DNA from 3 places in the Lentibacillus sp. Marseille-P4043 genome. Region 1 is predicted to be linked to each of the others. Evidence: predicted binding sites of a transcription regulator. Region 1 holds the regulator's gene; each other region holds the start of a gene.
The links. The regulator CtsR, encoded in region 1, represses protease genes until heat stress. The targets are predictions, from matches to a motif close to ATGGTCAATAAAGGTCAAACA.
Positions count from the first base shown of each region.

Region 2: C8270_RS00360 (ATP-dependent Clp protease ATP-binding subunit) is a predicted target of CtsR. The motif match lies at 4,020-4,040, and genes of this name have one in related genera.
Region 3: clpP (ATP-dependent Clp endopeptidase proteolytic subunit ClpP) is a predicted target of CtsR. The motif match lies at 2,373-2,393, and genes of this name have one in related genera.

Region 1 covers NZ_LT984884.1:729,777-737,604, reverse strand. The annotation lists gene C8270_RS03890 (NUDIX hydrolase) at 270-887, opposite strand; gene C8270_RS03885 (MgtC/SapB family protein) at 1,140-1,838, shown strand; gene C8270_RS03880 (CtsR family transcriptional regulator) at 2,055-2,522, shown strand; gene C8270_RS03875 (UvrB/UvrC motif-containing protein) at 2,555-3,094, shown strand; gene C8270_RS03870 (protein arginine kinase) at 3,091-4,155, shown strand; gene clpC (ATP-dependent protease ATP-binding subunit ClpC) at 4,170-6,596, shown strand; gene radA (DNA repair protein RadA) at 7,423-7,828, shown strand, end outside.
Region 2 covers NZ_LT984884.1:59,983-67,810, forward strand. The annotation lists gene C8270_RS00355 (ComEC/Rec2 family competence protein) at 1-723, opposite strand, end outside; gene C8270_RS19590 (hypothetical protein) at 906-1,391, shown strand; gene C8270_RS00360 (ATP-dependent Clp protease ATP-binding subunit) at 1,734-3,881, opposite strand; gene mbcS (acyl-CoA synthetase MbcS) at 4,111-5,688, opposite strand; gene C8270_RS00370 (GGDEF domain-containing phosphodiesterase) at 5,885-7,828, shown strand, end outside.
Region 3 covers NZ_LT984884.1:2,073,625-2,081,452, reverse strand. The annotation lists gene C8270_RS10100 (DUF6305 family protein) at 1-74, shown strand, start outside; gene C8270_RS10095 (sensor histidine kinase) at 308-1,705, shown strand; gene C8270_RS10090 (response regulator) at 1,677-2,288, shown strand; gene clpP (ATP-dependent Clp endopeptidase proteolytic subunit ClpP) at 2,456-3,046, shown strand; gene C8270_RS10080 (HPr family phosphocarrier protein) at 3,712-3,972, opposite strand; gene whiA (DNA-binding protein WhiA) at 4,233-5,180, opposite strand; gene C8270_RS10070 (gluconeogenesis factor YvcK family protein) at 5,215-6,174, opposite strand; gene rapZ (RNase adapter RapZ) at 6,171-7,061, opposite strand; gene C8270_RS10060 (8-oxo-dGTP diphosphatase) at 7,075-7,539, opposite strand; gene trxB (thioredoxin-disulfide reductase) at 7,799-7,828, opposite strand, start outside.

The sequences.
Region 1 (7,828 bases):
TTGAAATCAGCATTAACTTAACACTATATAAAGTGAAAAGCAATAAAACATCTGTATAATAGTATTTTTTTGCTTCGATTTTTCATTTCAAACACTTTTTCAATGGCATCACGGTAACACAAGGAGGCTTTCCATTCCCAGCGTTAGATCCGCGAAGGTGTATGCGGCCTGCAAGGTAGATATCAATAATTTATGTGAAAACACCCTTAAAAATGAACGCAATCTTTAATTTGTCAGCATTATTATAATGTTAGAGTTATCAGAACAGGTTAATCAAAGACAGCAGCTTTATCAGGATCTCTTAAAAAATCAAACAGCAAATTAATTTGTGACTCTGTATCTCTGCTGGTAGATAAGCCTGGCAAATCTTGTTCTGGAAAAAAGCTAATACCCTTTGTTTCCACTCCGGTAGTTGCATTTCCACCGATAATCTCACACTGAATAAATATTTTATAATAATGATAGGCCTGTGGTGGACGCGGATGTTTGTTCATATCTAAAACAGTAAGTAATTTTCTTGCTTTCACATCATAGCCTGATTCCTCTTTTATTTCTTTTACAGCATTTTCGGAGGCCGAGAAACCTATATCGCAAAATCCCCCGGGTAAAGACCATCTATCATCAATTTTTTCTTTAACCATTAAAATTTTATTATCTTTAAATACGACACCACGAACGTCTACTTTTGGCGTTTGGTACCCTGTTTCATTAGCAAATAGATTCGTCACTTTTTCCAATTCTAAATCAGTATATTTTGCTATAATTTCGATACTTATTTGGCGTAATGCTTCATATCGTTCTATATCGAATTTATTGTTTGAAAAGGCTAATCCAGATTGGGATAAAGATTGGATCTGTTTTGCCCAATCTAGCCATTTATGACTCATATACAACCTTTCTTTTCCTATTTATTCAATCCTATTCAAATTCATATCTTAGACCTGGATTTCATATCGAATGCTGGTTTTCTATCATACATACCTTTTCTACAATTCAGTTTAAATACCCTTTATCCAATCAAATATTTTCTTTAAAACAAGCATATATATGGAATTAATGTACATGATTAAGTAATGATGTTTGACTGTTTATTTTGATTATTTTACTGTAAAATTAAGGCAATATATTAAGCAGGGGGAATGGCAATGAATTTTGATCAATTATTTGGAGATCATTTTCTGCTTATTATGGTACGTGTGTTCATCGCGTTATTATTATCAGGGTTAATTGGCTTTGAACGAGAAATGAAGAATCACTCTGCAGGTTTCCGTACGCATATACTAGTAGGTATTGGGTCTTGTCTGATGATGTTGCTATCTTTATACGGCTTTGAGGCTTACATTGATGCCTATGATAATGTGCGTTTTGATCCGGCGCGTATTCCTTCATATGTCATTAGTGGTATTGGTTTTCTTGGTGCTGGAACGATTATTGTTTATGGCGGTACAATCCGCGGGTTAACTACTGCGGCCTCAATTTGGGCTGTTGCCGGGTTAGGATTGGTTGTTGGGATAGGAATGTACGCTACAGCTGTATTTACAACACTTGTAATCCTATTGAGTTTAATCTTTCTTAATAACTTCGAGAGACTATTTACGAGAGGACGCTCGTCGATGTTGATTGAAATTGTCGCATTGCCGGATTTGCAAATCAGTAGCATTGTGTCTGTTATGGAATCATATCATGTAACAATTAAAAGAGTAGAAATTGTCAAGGTTGAAAATGACTTGAGGAGCATTTTTATTAGGGTTCATCAAGACTCTGATCTGGATAGAATGTCTTTGTTTGAGGGGATTTCCAAATTAAAATTTGTAAAAAATATTGCAGAGAGAAATTAAAGGGGGTTAAAAATGTCGTTCTTAATTAATGAATCGTATTTTCTCTTTATAATGGGTTTTGATTCCTCCAACATTGTCTAAAATAAAAAGGAACAATGTATTTGCATCTCTTGTAATTTGTCGTATAATATAAACATAGTCAAAGATAGTCAAAGTCAAAATGGTTACGATGTTAACAACGAAGAGTTAGCTCATTGGAACAAGAGGAGGAGGGTCATGAGTAACATCTCAGACGTAATTGAGGAGTATTTAAAACAAATACTGAAGCAGGCAGCTCAAGATGCTATTGAAATTAAACGTAGTGAAATTGCGGATCAATTTCAATGTGTTCCATCACAAATAAATTATGTGATTAATACAAGGTTCACGGTGGAAAAAGGGTATATAGTGGAAAGTAAACGTGGTGGTGGCGGATATATTCGGATCATTCGAGTTAAGCACCAAGAGAAATCAGAATTACTTGATGAGATTATCGCTATGATTAATCCCACTGTGACACAACAGGCAGCTCTTGACGTTTTAGAACGGCTATTAGAGGAAAAGTTAATTACAGAGCGTGAGGCTAAAATTATGGTTAGTGCTATTGGACGAAACACATTAGCATTTCAATTGCCGCTTCGTGATGAAGTACGTGCACGTGTGTTAACAGCGATGTTGACGACGTTAAAATACTTGAATAAATAACAATAGGCAAGGTAAGGGAGGAGGAAACAAATATGGAATGCCAAGAATGTCACAAACGACCTGCCACGGTTCATTTTACTCAGCTAATCAATGGCAATAAAATAGAAGTCCATGTATGTGAAATCTGCGCCAAGAAGAAAGGGTATATGACTGACCCTGAAGAAGGCTATTCCCTTCATGATTTACTGACAGGTTTATTTAATTTTGAATCATCACCAATGGGGAATCATAGTAATTCATCTGCGTTTACACCATCAAAAGAATTACAATGCCCACAGTGTGAAATGACGTTTTCTGAATTCAAACGCATTGGGAAATTTGGCTGTTCATCATGTTATCATACATTCGCTGACCGCCTGGATCCGATTTTGCGCCGGGTTCATAGTGGAAACACAAAACACTCAGGGAAAATCCCTAAACGTCAGGGCGGTGATTTGCATGCCAAAAAACAACTGGATGATTATAAAGCGGAACTCAAAAATTTGATTGACCGAGAAGCTTTTGAAGAGGCGGCAACCGTTCGCGATAAAATTAAAGAATTAGAAAAAGAAATGCGGGGTGATAATTCATGACATTACAGAACTTCATGGATGAGGCTATTAGTCCCTGGATGCGCAAAGAGGGGCCAGACAGCGATATTGTCTTGAGCAGTAGAATTCGATTGGCACGTAACTTTGATAAGGTTTCTTTCCCGCTTATCGCTGAAAAGGATGAGCTTGAAGAGGTCCGCAACTTTTTTGAAACAGAATATGCACATAAATCATTTCAAGACTATCAAGATTTTGAATTCATATCGATACCAGATTTAACGTCAACAGAAAAACGGGTTCTAGTAGAGAAACATCTAATTAGTCCACATCTAGCGAAAGATAAACAAGTTGCGGCTGTACTTATTTCAAAAAACGAACAAGTTTCTGTCATGATTAACGAAGAAGATCATATTCGGATGCAGCTCTACTTTCCAGGACTTCAGCTAGACAAAGCATTGGAGAAAGCCTTTGAATTTGATGATTGGTTGGAAGAGAAAATTAATTATGCATTTGATGAAACAAGAGGCTATTTAACAAGCTGTCCGACAAATGTGGGGACAGGAATGCGTGCCTCGGTTATGATGCACCTTCCTTCACTAGCATTGACACGGCAAATTAATCGAATGATCCCAGCCATTAATCAACTAGGTCTTGTCGTTCGAGGAATTTATGGAGAGGGTAGTGAAGCGCTAGGAAACATTTTTCAAATTTCCAATCAGATTACTCTTGGAAAGTCAGAAGAAGATATTGTTGAAGATTTACAAAGTGTTGTAAAGCAATTGATTGAACATGAACGACGAGCAAGAACACGATTAATGGAACAGTCAAGTACCCGCTTGGAAGATCGGATTTATCGTTCATACGGTGTTTTGAAATATAGCCATATTATCGAATCAAAAGAAGCGGCAATATGTTTGTCAAACGTTCGTCTTGGTATTGATTTGGGTTTGATTGAGAATGTCTCAAGAAATATACTTAATGAATTAATGATTCTTACACAGCCAGGATTCCTACAACAATACGCAAAGAAAAATTTGACTGCTAATGAACGGGATGTACTACGGGCATCGCTAATTCGTGAACGGTTAAAATTAGAAAAATAGGAGGAGATAGCTATATGATGTTTGGACGTTTTACGGAGAGAGCACAAAAGGTCTTAGCTTTATCACAAGAAGAAGCGATCAGGCTTGGCCATAACAATATCGGAACAGAGCACATTTTATTAGGACTTGTCCGTGAAGGGGATGGAATTGCTGCCAAAGCATTACAGTCGTTAGGCTTGGAAGTGGAAAAAATTCAGCAAGAAGTGGAGCAGCTTATTGGTGTTGGTAAACAGACGATGCAAACAATTCATTACACACCGAGAGCCAAAAAGGTAGTCGAGTTATCACAAGATGAGGCCAGGAAGCTAGGGCATTCTTATGTAGGAACAGAACATATATTGTTAGGGCTAATTCGTGAAGGTGAAGGTGTTGCTGCTCGTGTTTTAAATAACCTTGGTGTTAGTCTAAATAAAGCACGACAGCAAGTACTGCAATTATTAGGTAGTAACGAATCGCAAGCAGGTCGTCAAGGTAGAGGCCAATCAACCAATGCTAATACACCGACACTTGATTCGCTGGCAAGGGATTTAACTGTCACAGCAAAAGAAGGGAATATTGACCCTGTCATTGGCCGAAGCAAAGAAATTGAGCGCGTTATTCAAGTGCTGAGTCGCCGTACTAAAAACAATCCTGTATTAATAGGTGAACCAGGAGTTGGTAAAACAGCTGTAGCAGAAGGACTGGCACAGCAAATCATTAACAATGAGGTTCCAGAAACATTGCGTGATAAACGGGTTATGACGCTTGATATGGGTACAGTTGTTGCAGGAACGAAATACCGTGGTGAATTTGAAGACCGCCTTAAAAAGGTAATGGAAGAGATTCGTCAAGCAGGCAATATCATTCTATTTATCGATGAATTGCATACATTAATTGGCGCTGGTGGTGCGGAAGGTGCGATTGATGCATCTAATATTTTAAAACCATCTCTTTCACGCGGTGAGCTCCAATGTATTGGTGCAACAACATTAGATGAATATCGGAAATACATTGAAAAAGATGCAGCATTAGAACGCAGATTCCAGCCAATCCAAGTTGATGAACCAACTTTAGAGGAAACGATTCAAATTTTAAAGGGACTTCGCGATCGTTATGAAGCACACCATCGTGTAACGATTACAGATGAAGCGATCGATGCTGCTGCTAATTTATCTGATCGTTATATAACAGATCGGTTCTTACCTGACAAAGCAATTGATTTAATTGATGAAGCAGGTTCTAAAGTCCGTTTGCGTTCGTATACGATTCCACCAAATTTAAAAGAGTTGGAACAAAAGCTAGAAGAGGTGCGTAAAGAAAAGGATGCAGCGGTACAAAGCCAAGAATTTGAGAAGGCGGCATCTTTACGTGACTCTGAACAACGCTTGCGAGAAGAATTGGAAACCACAAAGAATCAATGGAAGGAAAAGCAAGGTCAAGAAAGTTCTGAGGTGATTGTTGAGGATATTGCCTCCGTGGTTTCTACATGGACGGGTGTTCCTGTCGCTAAACTAACAAAAGATGAAAGTGATCGATTATTAAACATGGAAGACACTTTACATGATCGTGTTATTGGTCAGGAAGAAGCGGTAAAAGCAGTTTCAAAGGCAATTCGTAGAGCACGAGCAGGGTTAAAAGACCCTAAACGACCAATTGGTTCCTTCATTTTCCTTGGACCTACAGGGGTGGGGAAAACAGAATTGGCACGCGCTTTAGCAGAGGCAATGTTCGCTGATGAAGATGCGATGATCCGAATTGACATGTCTGAGTATATGGAAAAACACGCCACATCCCGGCTTGTAGGTTCACCTCCAGGTTATGTTGGCTATGAAGAGGGTGGACAATTAACCGAAAAGGTGCGTAGAAAACCGTATTCCGTTGTATTGCTTGATGAAATTGAAAAGGCACATCCAGAAGTGTTTAATATTTTATTACAAGTATTAGAGGATGGTCGATTAACAGATTCCAAAGGTAGAGTAGTTGATTTCCGAAATACCGTTTTAATTATGACCTCTAACGTAGGAGCAAGTGAGCTGAAGCGGAATAAATATGTTGGATTTAATCTTGGTGAAGAAGGCCAAGAATATAGCGATATGAAATCAAAAGTAATGGAAGAACTAAAAAAGGCATTTCGTCCAGAATTTCTTAACCGTATCGATGAAACAATTGTATTCCATTCATTAGAGAAAAAGCATATGAAAAACATTGTAACGTTGATGGTACAACAATTACAACGACGATTGAAACAGCAGGATATTGACTTTTCTGTGACAGATAAAGCTCTAGAGAAAATTGCCAACGACGGTTTTGATCCGGAATATGGGGCGCGGCCATTGCGTCGATCGATCCAGAAAAACGTTGAAGATCTACTTTCCGAAGAATTACTGAAAGAAACAATCGCCAAAGGGCAAAAGGTAAAAATTGGGCTAAATAATAAAGGTGAATTTACTGTTTTAGCCTAGGCAAAAACACTTGAGCTTGTGTGAATATGTCAAAGCCAGTAGGACGTTCCTACTGGCTTTTTCAAAAAGGTTGTTTTCAAAAAGATTGTTGGTTTTGACATATAATCTATAAAATGCGACACAGGATTGAGATGATGGACTGCCGTTCCGGAAAAACACTTCGCTTTCCGCGGGCTCGCGATAAGCCTCCTCGTGAGAAAACCGTTCACTGCGGGGTCTCATCGTCTTCGCTTTCCCGCGGGAGTCTTCGTGTTTTTCCTACACTGGGGATGTGTTTAATCATCATATTACTATTTTGATGCTTGATTACAAGGATATTTTAAAGTATATATTTCCTCACAAGCAGCCCGTATACACGTAGACTCCTGGGGGAGGAGAGGCATCGGTGAGACCCCGCAGTGCGGAAAGGGAGTAAAGGCTAAGATCGCCACGTCCTGTGGCAACGCCTTCATGACCAACGTCGTGTTGGCCTGAGGAGGCTCTCCAGCCGCCCCCGGAAAGCGAAGTGTATACAGGCTGCGGGGCACATAAGCGACATTCTATGTGAAATCACCATAGCGCTTATATCGTATTTTATATCAACTCCGAAATTAAAAAGCAACAAACATTACGAAAAGAGTCTTCTAAAAAGAACGATTGTGTGAATTGGTGCGTAATAGAGAGCAGGCATGGACGATAGGAATAAGAATTTTAACGTTTAAGCGTAAGTACCACTTTCGATTTGTGGCATAGTTATGGAATATAATTTATAAAAATGATAGATTGTTGTAACTTTCACGTTATGTAAATCGTATATAATAGAGATAGATTGAAAGGGATGGATGGAGTGGCAAAGCGGAAGACAAAATTTGTATGTCAGGATTGTGGTTATGAATCTGCAAAATGGATGGGAAAATGTCCTGGTTGCAATAATTGGAATACATTAGTAGAGGAAATTGAAGCATCTACCATTAAGAATCGGAGCGGACTACCAGGAGAGGGGAAACATACTAGTAAACCCGAAAAAATCACAGCGATTCAATCTCAAAAAGAGCCACGTATTACAACGACGATGAAGGAATTTAATCGGGTACTTGGTGGTGGAATTGTACCAGGTTCACTTGTATTAATTGGTGGCGATCCGGGGATTGGGAAATCGACATTACTATTGCAAATATCATCTCAATTAGCAGACAAGCAATTGCCTGTACTCTATATTTCGGGAGAGGAATCCGCTAGGCAAACAAAGCTAC
Region 2 (7,828 bases), 670 kb from region 1:
TACCCGATCAACCGGATGACCATAATCATTTTGTTTACTGTACGTAATAATCGCTACTTGTGGTTTGATAAGATCCACAAATTTATAAGACGTACTCGTGTTAGAACCATGATGCCCAACTTTATAAATTTCCGACTGGAGATCTTCTGTCTGAATTAACCGTTTTTCTTGTTCCCGTTCAGAGTCACCCATAAGCAAAAAATCGACTTCTTGAAAACTCACCTTTAAAACAATGGACGATTGATTATTATTTTTATTTTCTTCATATGCATTTAAAATCTGTATGTTTACAAGTGGATCAATAGTGATCGTATCATTTTGCCTCGCGATTCCCACTGGTATTTTATTACTTTTAATTGCGTTAATATAACGCAAATATGTTTTCGTTGTATGCAATTTGCCTGAATCGATTATTTTCTTAACCTTGAACGATTTCATTACTGCTGGCATTCCCCCAATATGGTCAATATCTGGGTGTGTTGCAATTAAAAGATCAATTTTTTTCACATCGTGTTTTTTAAGAAAATTAACCACTGTCTTACCAGCTTTTGGCGGACCAGCATCAATAAGAATTGTTTTTTCATTTGGTGTTTGAATAAAAATACTGTCACCTTGACCAACATCAATAAAATGTACCTTCATCTGGTCCAGTGGTTCGCTATAAATAATATCTTTAGGAAAAAGAAAAAATAGGACAAGCCCTATTAATGTAAACGTCCGCATATGAAACATCCTTTTTACAATTGCTTTGGTTCTATTAGTTTTTTCAAATTCAGCGTGTATTATGAATGATGCGGATGAATTATTTTTTACTCAAGGCTCTTTTCGTAATGTTTGTTGTTTTTTAGGTTGATATAAACTGCGACACAGTGACAATTCCTGTTGTGACGCTTTCTTTCACCCTAATGAGGGCTGAGTATTTGAACCCAAGCGAGAAAACATCAACCCGAATCGCGGAACATCGGCCCGAACGAGGAAACATCAACCCGAATCGCGAATCATCAACCCGAACGCAGAAATATCAGCCCGAATCGCGAATCATCAGCCCGAACGAGGAAACATCGGCGCGAACGAGGAATCATCGGCCCGAATCGCGAATCATCAACCCGAACGCAGAAACATCGGCCCGAACGCGGAAACATCGGCCCGAATCGCGAATCATCGGCCCGAATCACGAATCATCGGCCCGAAACCGAGAACATCAACCCGAATCGCGAATCATCAGCCCGAACGAGGAAACATCGGCGCGAATCACGAATCATCAACCCGAACGCAGAAATATCAGCCCGAATCGCGAAACATCAACCCGAACGCAGAATCATCGGCCCGAATCGCGAATCATCGGCCCGAAACCGAGAACATCGGCCCGAATCGCGAATCATCAACCCTAATCGCGAATCATCAACCCGAACGCAGAATCATCGGCCCGAATCGCGAATCATCAACCCGAATCGCGAGAACATCAGCCCGAATCGCGAATCATCAACCCGAACGCGGAAACATCAACCCGAATCGCGAATCATCGGCGTGAGTGCGAAATCATCGGCGCAGAGTGATTCCGGCGGAGAGCAATTCTATAGTTACTTCTCAGTTTTGGATATTGTGTAAAAACAATAACTGTCTTCGATGGGGCGAGTAATCGCAGTCCCCATCTTTTTAAAAAATTTTACTCAAACAATACCTACCTACAAAAAAATCCTGCCCCGAAATTTTGGGACAGGATTTAATGAAACTTATGCCTGTTTCACTGTTATTTGATTATCGATCATATCAACATTTATTGCTGTTATATCATTGTTTTCCAATAGCAAGTCGGTTAATTGATCTTCTACTTTATCTTGGATAACCCGGCGTAATGGTCTTGCACCAAATCGTGGGTCATAACCAAGTCGAACCAATTCATGTTTTGCTGCATCAGAAATAGTGATATTTAAATTATTCTCTTCCATATTTTGTGTTAAATCATGAAGCATTAAATCAACAATTTCTAATAAATTAGCTTCACTTAGTTCATTAAATGAAATAATCGAGTCAAACCGGTTTAAGAACTCTGGTTTGAAATAAGCACTCAAATTTTCCAAAATGGATACAGATTCATGCTCGGATCGGTTAAAACCAACATTAATTTCTTTTATACCAGTTCCAGCGTTACTTGTCATGATAATAACTGTATCTTTAAAGCTTACCGTACGACCGTGTGAATCCGTTAAATGGCCATCTTCCATAATTTGCAGGAACATATTTTGTACATCAGGATGTGCTTTTTCAATTTCATCAAGCAAAATGATGGAATATGGATTACGACGGACACGCTCGGTTAATTGTCCTGCTTCCTCATGACCTACATAGCCTGGAGGGGAACCGATAATTTTTGACACCGCGTGTTTTTCCATATATTCACTCATGTCCAGACGAATAAGTGCGTCACGAGAGCCAAACAACTCCTCTGCTAGTGCCTTGGTTAATTCTGTTTTCCCGACACCAGTTGGACCAACAAATAGAAATGATCCAATTGGACGGTATTTTGATTTTAAACCTGCACGACTACGACGGATTGCTTTTGCAACCTTATCAACCGCTTGTTCTTGTCCAATTACTTTTTGCGATAGATTACTTGCAAGGTTTTTCATTTGTTCTTGTTCATCTTTTTGCAGTTTCGTAACAGGTATTCCTGTTTTTTCTTCAATAATTAATTGAATGTCTTCTAATCCTACATCAATTACTTGTGCTTCATCTTTTGCTTTATCCAGCTGTTTCTGCAATTGTATTTCCTGATAACGCAAGTGAGCTGCACGTTCATAGTCTTCTTTTTCAGCAGCTTGTTCTTTTTCCTGCACTACTTCATTTAATTTTTGTTCAATGGAATCAGAATCTTTTTCGGCATTGGCAAGGTTTAAGCGTGAGCCAACTTCATCCATTAAGTCAATTGCTTTATCTGGTAAAAACCGATCTTGAATATACCGTTGTGATAAGGTTACAAACGAACGGATAACATCATCGGAATATTTTACTTCATGGAATTTCTCATAACGCTCTTTGATACCATTTAAAATTTGTACAGCTTGTTCAACTGTCGGTTCTTTGACCATAATTGGCTGCAAGCGACGTTCAAGTGCTGCGTCTTTTTCAATATTGCGGTATTCTTTTAGTGTTGTTGCACCAATTAATTGTAGTTCACCACGTGCTAGTGCTGGCTTTAGAATGTTTCCCGCATCCATTTGTGAGCTTTCTGCTGTGCCTGCACCGACTAATAGATGGATTTCGTCAACAAACAAAATAACGTTTTTACGTGTTTGCAATTCCTGAACTAATTGCTTCATCCGCTCTTCAAATTGACCTCTTATGCCAGTGTTTGCAACGAGTGATGCTACATCAAGCAAATAAATTTCTTTGTTCATCAATTTTGTTGGAACATTACCTTCCGCGATTTTCACAGCTAATCCTTCCGCGATTGCTGTTTTCCCAACACCTGGTTCCCCAATTAAAACTGGGTTATTTTTATTTCGTCTATTAAGTGTTTCAATTACACGTTTCACTTCATTATCACGGCCGATCACTGGATCAATCAAGCCAGCGCGTGCAGCGTGTGAAACATTTTTTCCTAATTGATCAAGCAACCCATTTCCTTGGTTCCCTTGTCTTTCTTGTGTTCTTGTTCCAGCTTGTTGTGCGCCATTTCCTTGGAAGAAATGGTTTGCAAAATCACCTTGTTGATCGGAACCAAAACCTGAACCAGAGAAGAAGTTATTTGTTGGGTTTATCATTTGACCTTTTATTTCTTGAAAGCATTGATTACATACATGCAATTGCACTTTTTCATTATTTATTTGCATTGACATATTAATGGTTGCTGGTTGAATACCACATTGTTGACATTTCATCATGTCATTCCTCCTTGTGATTTTCATTAAATATTAGGTACCTGCTTCTTAGTAACCATTAAGCCACTAGAAGTGATAGTAAAATCGTCTTTTATCAATGTTTGACTTTGACTATCTTTGACCTTGTAACTACATTATACTCTGACCTTTTTTGACTTTCAAGAGGTTTGGTTAAATTTTTTACAAAAAACAGGTGCAGCTTATGAAGCCACACCCATTTCTTCCTATATTACAGTTTTGCTTTTTCTTTTTGTCTTAATTCAATTCTTCTAATCTTCCCTGATGTTGTTTTTGGCAATTCCTCAATAAATTCAATTTCCCTTGGATATTTATATGGAGCGGTTAGCTTCTTGACATGATCCTGTAACTCCTTAACCAACTCTGGAGTATTCTTGTCCACTCCTGCTCGCAAAACGACAAATGCTTTAACAATATTGCCACGGACTTCATGTGGACTTGCAACTACAGCACATTCTTGGACAGATGGATGTTTGACCAATGCATCTTCCACCTCAAATGGTCCAATTGTATAACCGGAACTGATAATAATGTCGTCACTGCGTCCTTCAAACCAAAAGTAGCCATCTTCATCCTTTGAAGCTTGGTCACCTGTCACATAATAATTGCCGCGCTGGGCTATTTTTGTGCGTTCTGGATCTTTATAATATTCGCGGAATAGTGCAGGACAATCAAGTTGAACCGCAATATCACCTACTTCGCCGACCGCAACAGGATCACCGTTTTCATCGATTACCTCGACATCATTACCTGGTGTCGGTTTTCCCATTGAGCCTGGTTTGACCTTCATATCTTTCATAAAGCCTAGTAACAACGTATTTTCTGTTTGTCCATAACCATCGCGAACAGTTATATCAAAATAGTTGCGGAATGTATCAATTACTTCTCTGTTTAGTGGCTCGCCAGCAGATACCGCACTATGTAGCGCAGGCAGTTGATAATCAGATAAGTTATCTACCTTGGCCATGATCCGATATTCCGTTGGGGTACAACATAAGACATTGATCTCGTTATCCTGAAGCAATGATAAATATGTTTTGGCATCGAATTTCCCGTGATATACAAAGCCCGTTGCGCCAGATCCTAATACAGACAAGAACGGACTCCAAATCCACTTTTGCCAGCCTGGCCCAGCTGTCGCCCAAACGGTATCACCATCATTAATACACAGCCAATTTTCGGACGCTGTTTTTAAATGGGCATAACCCCAACCATGGGTATGTACAACGCCTTTTGGATTTCCTGTCGTACCAGATGTATATGGCAAAAAGGCAATGTCATCGCGTGTCGTATCTGCGATTGCCAATTTATCAGATGCCTCGTCCTTTAAGCGGTCTAAAAAGAGCCAGTCGTCCACAGGTTCGCCAACAACAAAACGTGTTAGTTCATTGTATTCGTTGATTTCTTTGTATTGATCAACAAACGGATAATAGCTTACTACTCCACTGACTTCTCCATGACGAATCCGGTATTGTAAATCTTTTGTTTTCAACATTTCGGAGCTTGGTATAATGATAATCCCCGTTTTTAATGCGGCTAGATAAACTTCATATGCGGCAATCAATCGTGGGATCATAACTAAAATTTTGTCGCCTTTTTTTAAACCTTTTTCTAAGAAAACGTTTCCAATTTGGTTTACATTCTTCATCAACTGGGTATAAGTAACTATATCGTTATTCCCATTATCATCTTGCCAAATTAATGCCTTTCGTTCTGGATCTGTTGCATAACGCTCCATTTCCATTACAATATTATAATTTTTCGGAGCAACCAAGTCTTCTCTGTTCATCTGTATCAACTCCATTACTAGTATGTAAGTTTCATTATAGCAAATGTTGAGAAAACTTTAAATATATATTTTCACACTAAAATAAATTTCGATTTCTTTCGACAAAATGTATTTCAATATCATGACCATTGAACTATACTATTGTTATAGGACAATGCATTTATATTTTTCAATTTATAAGTAGGGACGTGATAACATGGCCAAGGTTCCCCAGAAGAGGAACAGCAATTTCTTACGCTCAATTTTTAAACAAAACAATATAAAGACGGAGAACACATCACCTATTGAGAATGATATTTTATTAGATTACTATCAATCTTTGGCAAGTTATCATCCAGATTTAATTGTTGTTCTTTCATTAGATGGTAAAATCATTTCTCAAAACAGAAAAAGTTTGAATGAATTTTTGGGGTATCATTCAAAAGATGATGTGAATTATAAAGATCTTATTCCTAAAGAAAGTCATCCAATCGTTCAATCGGCATTTTACGCTACATTAAAGGGTAAGCCCCAACGGTATGAGGTCATGATTCGAAATAAACATGAGGAATTATTAAATACAGTTTTAACATTTATCCCAATTAGAAAGACAAACGGCAATGTTGAGGGCATTTACATAATTATTCGCGACAACACGAAACATAAACGTTTGCAGAACGAACTAGCATTGAATGAGCGTCATTTAACACATGCACAACAAATTGCCAATATAGGCAGCTGGGAATACGATATCACGGAAGATAAGCTGTTTTGTTCGGATTATTTTTATGACATTTTTGGATTTGATAAATCGAAGACGGTCCCAAATATGGATAAACCATTTTCGTTTGTTCATCCTGACGATAATGTGAAAGTGAGGAAAATTGTTGACGAATCCTGTCGAAAAGGAATCAGCTATGCAGTTGATTTTCGTATCTATCATGGGAAAACAAACAAATTAAAATATATTAAAGTACAAGCAGAAGCAATTTGGAAAGAAAATAAACCCTATAAGCTTGTTGGGGTGATTAAAGATTATACGATTCAAAAAAACTTGGAAAGTCAAATGGCAGAAACACAGAAAAGTTATCGGCACATTTTTGACCACTTAAATGTTGGTATTTGGCTGCGAGATCATGAATCAGGGAACATCAGCTACATTTCCAAAGGGATGGAATCTATTTTGCAGTACCCACTTGAAACGTTTTACAATAGGGATGGCTCCGCCGTTTGGAAAAAGCTGATTCACCCCGATGACCGGGAAGCAGCATTGGAAAAACAAGCGCAATTGCAACATGGGGAAACATTATTACAACAATACCGTGTTATTTGTGGTGATGGTACAACAAAGTGGGTATTTGACCAAACTGTTCCATGGTTTGATGAAAATGGAAAGCTAGTTAGCGTGTTTGGCATGTTCGCTGATATCACACCAGAAATAGAGATGCAGCAGCAACTCGACTACTTTGCAACACATGACACATTAACAGGACTACCGAACCAACGTAGCCTGTATGAGAAGCTCGACCATTTATGTGCCGAGCGAACGAATAAAAAGTTTGCCTTGTTTTACCTTGATTTAGACCGTTTCCAAATGATTAATGATTCATTGGGCTATCAAATAGGTGATGAAGTACTGAAGCAAATTGCCAATCGACTATTGTCCATATTACCGAACAATAGCTATGTAGCGCGAATCAGCAGTAACGATTTTGTCGCCTTAATAGATGATTATAATACAAAAGACGGCCTTTTCAAGCTGGCGGAAATTCTAATAGAAAAAACGATGGAGCCACTAACCGTTGAAGGCTACGGGTTACACATTACCACAAGTATCGGAATCAGCTTTTTTCCCGATGATGGTGAAACAAAACTCTCGCTAATTGAAAATGCGCATGCCGCTTTATACCATGCAAAAAATCTTGGCAAAAACAATTATCAGCTTTATTCATTTTCGCGTGATATCTCATCCTATAAAAAGTATGTCATTGAGAAAGATATGCGAAGAGCGATTGACAATGAAGAATTCGAAGTGTATTACCAACCACGTGTTGATGCAAAATCTGGTGTGATCCGGGGAGCAGAGGCATTAATTCGCTGGAATCATGAAGAGTGGGGACTTGTCTCACCAGGTGAATTTATTCCGTTGGCAGAGGAAAAC
Region 3 (7,828 bases), 1.3 Mb from region 1:
CACATCACGTGCCAACAACTTTGGTTAAACAATTAGACGATATATCTACCCCATTCAACTCGGCATTTCGGTAATGGTAATGTTGAACAAAAGCGCAAGCGCCCGTTTAGCGACGTACGGACTGGACTGAGCCGTAGGAGATAAAGGAAACACGGCGAGCGGATGCGAACCGATGTTGACTTATCGTACGGAGGTGAGGGAAGTCTCGCTAGTCGCTGGGCGCTGGAGCTGGACGTGGCCCATCACGCTGAAAGCAAACTAGAGCCAAATTATATAATTTCTTACCTTTTTAGAAGGGCCTGATAGTATGAGTAAAAAAGAAAAAAGTTATTCCCTAATTGGTTTTCTAGGGCTTTTATTCCTTACATATGGTGAATTGTTCCCAACCTTTATTTCGAACTGGTCCCTATTTATAAGTGACAATATTAATGAAAGTATCGTGATGCATGATAGCGGACAACTTTTGGTGACTGCTTTTGCTTTCATAGCAAAATATGTATTAATTTACTTTTTCATTTATTTTGGTTCTATGTTGTTAGCCCACGCTATTACAAGACAGCTAGAATCTATTCGTTTTTCCTTATTATTTATTAGCATAACAATGGTAGCAATTACTTTGTTTAACCAATTTTATCATGAACACTTTTCCTATCTTGGCCATATGGTAACGATCGGAACCGTTATCCTTCTAAACCTATACATACCAAAACAGAAGCATTTTTATTTTATATTTTCAATTGTTCTTTTTCTCATTTTAATGGCTAGTGAATGGCTGCAACTGATTCCTGCACTGTCCCAATTTGGATTTGGAACCAATGATATGGCAGTTAGTATCAAAATTGCTGATAGTTATTTTACTGAAAATAGATTGTATAACACTCTGGCAACGATCTTTTTTGTTGCTTTTTTGACTATTGCTGTCATTTTAAGTTTCCTCATTCATCTGGTAAACAAACAATTTTATACTTTAAAAAAATATCAACAGCAAGAAGAAGAATTAAAGGAGACACGCATTGCACTCATCGAATCATCTGTTTATCAGGAAATAAATACTTTAGTACATGATTTAAAAACACCTTTGGTAACGGTGGAAGGATTAACCTCACTGATAAATTTAAAAATGCAGCCAACAACCGACACATATGTACAAGAGTATTTCGACCGCATGGACAAGTCATTAGAAAAAATGAAGGATATGATATCGGAAATTCTCTACGAAAATATCAAACAGCAAATTCCTGTTCAAGAATTACTAGAATATGTTACAAGTCATCTTGATTTGAATGAACAACAAGTTGATTTGGTAATGAAAGTGGAGGAAGATGTACCACCAATCTATATTAATAAAATACGATTTTCCCGCGCTATCTCGAATATTTTAGAAAATGCGATTACATCATTTTCCGGAAAAGCAGGATATATTCACATCCATGTCAAAAGAGTAGATAGTGGTATTTTACTTCGCATACAAGATAATGGACCTGGCATTCAGTCATCCCATTTAAAAAATATTTGGCAAGACGGCTTCAGTACAAAAAAATCATCTGGAATTGGACTTTCTTTTGTCAAAAAGGTAGTAGAAAATCATTGCGGGAGTATTACAGTCAACAGCATTCCTGGAAGCCATACACAAATGAATATTTTACTTCCAATCCATAAAGAGGGTGAACAAATAAATGGGTACAACCATTCTAATAGTCGATGATAATGAAGATATACGTTTCACATTAAAAGAGATATGTCATTATGCAAACTGGAGCGTATTAGAAGCAGCGACAGGTAAACAAGCGATTGATTTGTATTCAAAAATGAACCCTGACCTTGTTCTATTGGACTATCACATGCCAGATTGGGACGGGGTAAAAACGACAAAAGCAATACGCAACGTAAGTCAAACGGTGCCAATTATTGTGTTAACTGTTGACGAACGGCAGGAAATAGCAGATACCTTTCTCAACGCTGGAGCAACCGATTTTGCTTTAAAGCCAATTAAAGCCCCCGACCTGCTCTCACGGATTCGAATTAACTTAAAAATTGGTAAACTGACGGAAAATCAAAATAGCGTATTTGTTGATAAAGGAATCAATCAAGCCACATTAATGTCGATCAAAAATTATTTGATTCAGCAAGATGATCCATCAACCATTAATGATATTCAAAAAGCGTTACCAGTTGCTTATCAAACCGTACATCGTTACTTAAATTACCTTGAGGGAAAAGGCGAAGTGGAGGTGATTTCTCAATACGGCAAAAAGGGACGGCCAAAAAACACCTACAAATTTATTTAACTTCCTACATGACGGTTTATATTCCTTCTAAACGGGAATGATGGAAGGTGTATTTTATTATTGAGCAAATTTATCGATCGTTTTTGTTTGACCTTTTTTGACCTATTAGTTATGATAAAACTATCCAATCCAAATGGATCAATTTGAAGAATTAGGAGGATTTACACATGAATTTAATACCTACAGTTATTGAACAAACAAACCGTGGAGAACGTGCATACGATATCTACTCACGTTTACTTAAAGACCGTATCATTATGTTAGGAAGTGCAATTGACGATAACGTAGCAAATTCGATTGTTGCGCAACTACTTTTCTTAGAAGCAGAGGATCCTGAAAAGGACATTTCCATTTACATTAACTCACCAGGCGGCTCGATTACAGCTGGTATGGCGATATATGATACGATGCAGTTCATAAAACCAGATGTATCAACAATCTGTACTGGTATGGCAGCATCAATGGGAGCATTCCTATTAACCGCCGGCGAAATCGGAAAACGTTATGCACTACCAAATAGTGAAGTAATGATTCACCAACCACTAGGCGGTACACAAGGGCAAGCAACTGATATTGAAATTCACACAAGACGTATTTTAGAAATGCGTGAAAAACTAAATCAAATCATTGCCGAACGTAGTGGTCAACCATTAGAAGTGATTCAACGTGATACAGAACGTGACAACTTCATGACTGCAGCAAGAGCAAAAGAATACGGCTTGATCGATAAAGTTTTAGAACGCAAAGACGATAAATAATAACTAATCCCCTGACTGCTATTCCGGTCAGGGGATTTTCTTGTTTAATTATTAACGCCGTTTTCTCAAAGATTGTTGTTTTTACACAATATCCATAAAATGCGAAGTAATTTTTAGTGTGTTTTCTTGACGTCCTTTATAAGGTAAGTGCTAACCCGGCGGCTTGGGAAAAATACTCGCTTTCCATGGGGAACGCTTCAGCCTCCTCGCTCGCAAAGAACGCTCGCTGTGGGGTCTTCAGACTGTTCCTTTTCCCATAGGAGTCTCGCATTTTTCCCAAGCCTTAGTGTAAATTTCTATATAAGTATAAGTGAGAAGAACTTCATGAAATGTTGAATTTATAGGTCACACACTACTCTCCAATCAAAGATCTATATCAGCGTAGTCAGAATACGTAGACTCCTGCGGGAACAGCACGTGTCCGAAGACCCCGGAGGAAGCGTTCTTTGCTTCCGAGGAGGCTGAGGCCGTGCCCGCGGAAAGCGAAGTATTCTGACGGAGCGAATCCGGCCACTTACTCATTAGAGGAAGAAAAAGCGTATTATAAGTGATTATTCACTACGTCGCATTTTGTATCAACTACGAAATTTAAAACATCTAACATTAAGAAAAGAGCCTAATTTAAGGAAAAGCAATTGATATTTTTGGATTCGTTCACGGATAGATCAAATCCTCTTTTCTGTAACAAATGAAACCAAATGTGTAATCGCATCATCTTCATCAATACCATCACCAATTAACGTAATCGTTTCCCCGGTTCCGATCGCTAAACTCATTAGTCCCATAATACTTTTTGCATTAATTCGCTTGCCATCCTTTTCTAAAAATAAATGTGATCCGTAACGATTTGCTTCCTGTACAAACCTTGCTGCAGGTCTTGCCTGTAACCCTGTTTCAAGTTCAACTGTCACTGATCGCTCAACCACTCTGATCATCCTCTCCAATGTTGTAAACGCTGTCATTATATCTCTTGAAAAGCGAAACAATTAAGTAAAACACCATCAGTTCATACTGATATTGTAAATCAAGATGTTCATGTCCGTTGTTTTCTACTTTTTAAAAATGTAGAACATTACGGACTTGAACACCATGCAAGAAGAACTCATTCATTTGAAAATACTGCTTATTAGGGCGGGATAAATTATCAACAATTATACCATGAAAACGAATTAAAACGAATACTTATTCAGTTTTCGATTAAATCACCGCTCCTAATTTTCTCAGCGTACTCATCAATCTTTTTCAACCGGTGATTGACACCAGATTTTGATATCTTTCCACTTGATACCAGTTCCCCAAGTTCTTTTAACGAAACATCCTGATGTTGAACACGCAAAACTGCTATTTCCCGTAGCTTTTCTGGTAAAACTTCCAAACCAACCGCTTTCTCGATCAGATTAATATTTTCAATCTGCCGAAATGCTGCTCCAATTGTTTTATTTAAGTTAGCTGTTTCACAGTTTACTAAGCGGTTGACCGAATTCCGCATATCGCGAACAATTCGTACATCCTCAAATTTAAATAATGCGTTATGTGCACCAATTATATTAAGAAATTCTGTAATCTTTTCAGCCTCTTTGATATACGCAATATAGCCTTTTTTGCGTTCCAACTTACGCGCTTTTAGATCAAAACTATTCAGCAATTCACATAATGCATCATTATGCTCTTGATAAAAATTATAAATCTCTAAATGATAGGATGATGTTTCCGGATTATTAATCGACCCACCTGCTAAAAAAGCCCCACGTAAATAAGATTTCTTACAGCAAGACTTTTCAAGAAACTGGTTTGAGATCGTGCGAACAAATGTATATGGCTCCCTTAGGATATCAAGATCCGATAATAGTTCCTGAACATCTTCTTTCATCCTGACGATATAGATATTGTTTTTTTTCAACTTCATTTTTTTCCGAACAAGTAATTCAACAGGAAACGAATAAGATGATTTGATCAGCGTATAGATACGACGTGCAATAGCTGCATTTTCTGTTTGTACGTCAAGTGTATAATCTTGTTTAGATAACGAGATGGCACCGTTCATGCGGATTAAGGCAGCTAGTTCAGCAGTCGTACAGCAGTCATCTACTTCCATTGCTGTTAATTCTTTTTTTATTTCAGATGCAAACGACAAATTAATTCACCTCCTGCCTACCAATTATTGAAACCTATTGATCGATGATTGAGTATAGTAAGGCAGCAATTTTATTTGTATCATGACGAAGTGTTGCTTGGGAATGATCAATAATATCCCCCTCAATAATCTGCAAATTCATAGCAAGTAACTGATCCGTATCATAAACGACGGGATCAGCATTTTCTTCTGCATAGATCTCACGGACAGTTTCGCTAATCGGCTCATTGTGTACAACAATCGAATCCACACAGCTCTCACCAATATGATCATGTATTGCTCGCACATGGTCACTTGCAGTATATCCTGTTGTTTCCCCTGCTTGTGTCATGACATTGCAAACGTAGACTACATTTCCTTTTGCCTTACGAAGCGCAACATCTATTTGTGGGATAATAAGGTTTGGCATGATACTTGTATACAAACTCCCCGGTGAAATGACGACCAAATCAGCCTGTTCAATGGCCTTGACAGCATTAGGCAATGGTTTAACTGGCTGTGGTTCTAAAAATACGTGTTTAATTTTTTTATGTGCTAATGGAATAGATGATTCACCAGATACAATTGACCCATCATCCATTTCGGCATGCAACGACATACTTTCATTTGATATTGGGTAAATATTTCCTTTCACATTAAGTACACGGCAAATTTCTTTAATTCCGGTATAAAAATCCCCGGTAAGAGAAGTCATAGCCGCTAGTAACAAATTGCCCATTGAATGACCAGATAAACCATTACCATTAGCAAAACGGTGCTGAAATAAATCAAGTAGCATTGGCTCTGCATCAGATAAAGCGGCAATCACATTTCGAATATCTCCCGGGGCTGGAATTGCCATTTCCGAACGCAACCTGCCCGTACTACCACCGTCATCTGCAACTGTAACTAGTGCAGTCAAATTTATTGGCAGATCCTTTAGACCTCGCAAAAGGACCGGCATCCCTGTTCCACCACCGATAACGACTACATTGGGTTGTTTTCTGTTACTCATAAGTGATGACCCTTTCCTTTATCAATATCTCGATGGGTAATATGAGTAATATAGCCAGAAGATAATCTCTTCGCAAAGTATTCGGTGATAGCAACAGATCGATGCTGGCCACCTGTACAACCAATTGCAACAACAAGCTGTGACTTGCCCTCTTTCTTGTATTGCGGCAGCATAAATTGGAGTAAATCGAGTACTTTTTCATTGAATTTTTGTGTGTCTGACCATTTAAATACATATGATGAAACTTCCTGATTCAGTCCTGTTAATGGCTGTAAATGCGAAACATAATGCGGATTTGGTAAAAATCGCACATCAAAGACTAAATCAGCATCAATTGGCACCCCGTACTTAAACCCAAACGAAACCATATGAACAGAAAAAATCTCTTGTTTTTCCTCTGAATAGGCATGGAGAATTTTTTCGCGTAATTCCCGTGGTTTTAAATTTGTTGTATCGACCACGCGTTGTGCTCTTCCTTTTAATTCGTCTAATATTTTCCGTTCCTGTTTAATACCATTTAGTGGTAATCCACCGACTGCTAACGGATGTGAACGACGCGTTTCCTTATACCGAGTAACTAATGACTCATCTTTCGCATCAAGGAAGAGAATATGTTCCTGGAGCCAATCCTCGTCACCTAAAATATCCAATGCTTCAACTAATGAATCAAAGAATTCACGACCACGTAAATCCATCACTAATGCAACACGTTGAATACTGTTTGTTGCATCCTTCATTAACTCTAAAAACTTTGGCAGCAATGCTGGAGGCAAGTTATCAACACAATAATAACCAAGATCCTCAAAGCTTTGCACAGCCACCGTTTTACCGGCACCAGACATACCGGTAATAATAACTAATCTTGTTTCCTTATCTATATTGTTCACTCGAGTCTCCTCCTTATGGTGTGGCTGGATCAAGGCGTAAATCAAGCAGCTCGTAATCTTTTGTATACGCAAACGACCCATATAACGTTTCGCTTGATGCTAAGACATGGTTGAAAATATGATGATCCCCTTCAGCCATTGGTAATTCATTCACACGATCAAGAGAAACCCATTCCAATTCTCCCTCTTTACAATGTTTCGTTAACTCACCATTAAAATAACGGGAAACAAAGGTGAACATCATCCACTCCTCTGTAATAGCCTTGTTTTCAAAAACACTAAAGGTAAAGACACCAGCTAAATTCGGATTGATCAACGTTAAAGCTGTTTCTTCGTAAAATTCTCTTGTTGCTGATTCCTTGATGGATTCACCTTGTTCCATTTTCCCGCCAGGAATCGCATACCATCCACGTCGAGGTTTTTTTATTACTAATACTTTTTTGTTATTGATTAATATGCAGTTTGTCACGCGTTGCATATGCATTGCACCTCATTAATTTATTAAAAAACATTATCTCCATTATACAATGAATTTTTCCTTAGCAACAAGGATATGATTGGAAGGAGTAATTTCGCCTCGACAGAATTGGACAAACATAAAAAAAGACAGAGACGACTAGCGCCTCTGTAAAAAACTAATTTATCTATTAAAAGGGGGTCAATTAGTTAATTATATTATACCCCAAAATTGTTTCGAGCATGTTACAACAGCGTTAAAATGCAATTACTTGTTTGTTTTATGATTTTGCTGCTTTTAGTTCTTCCAA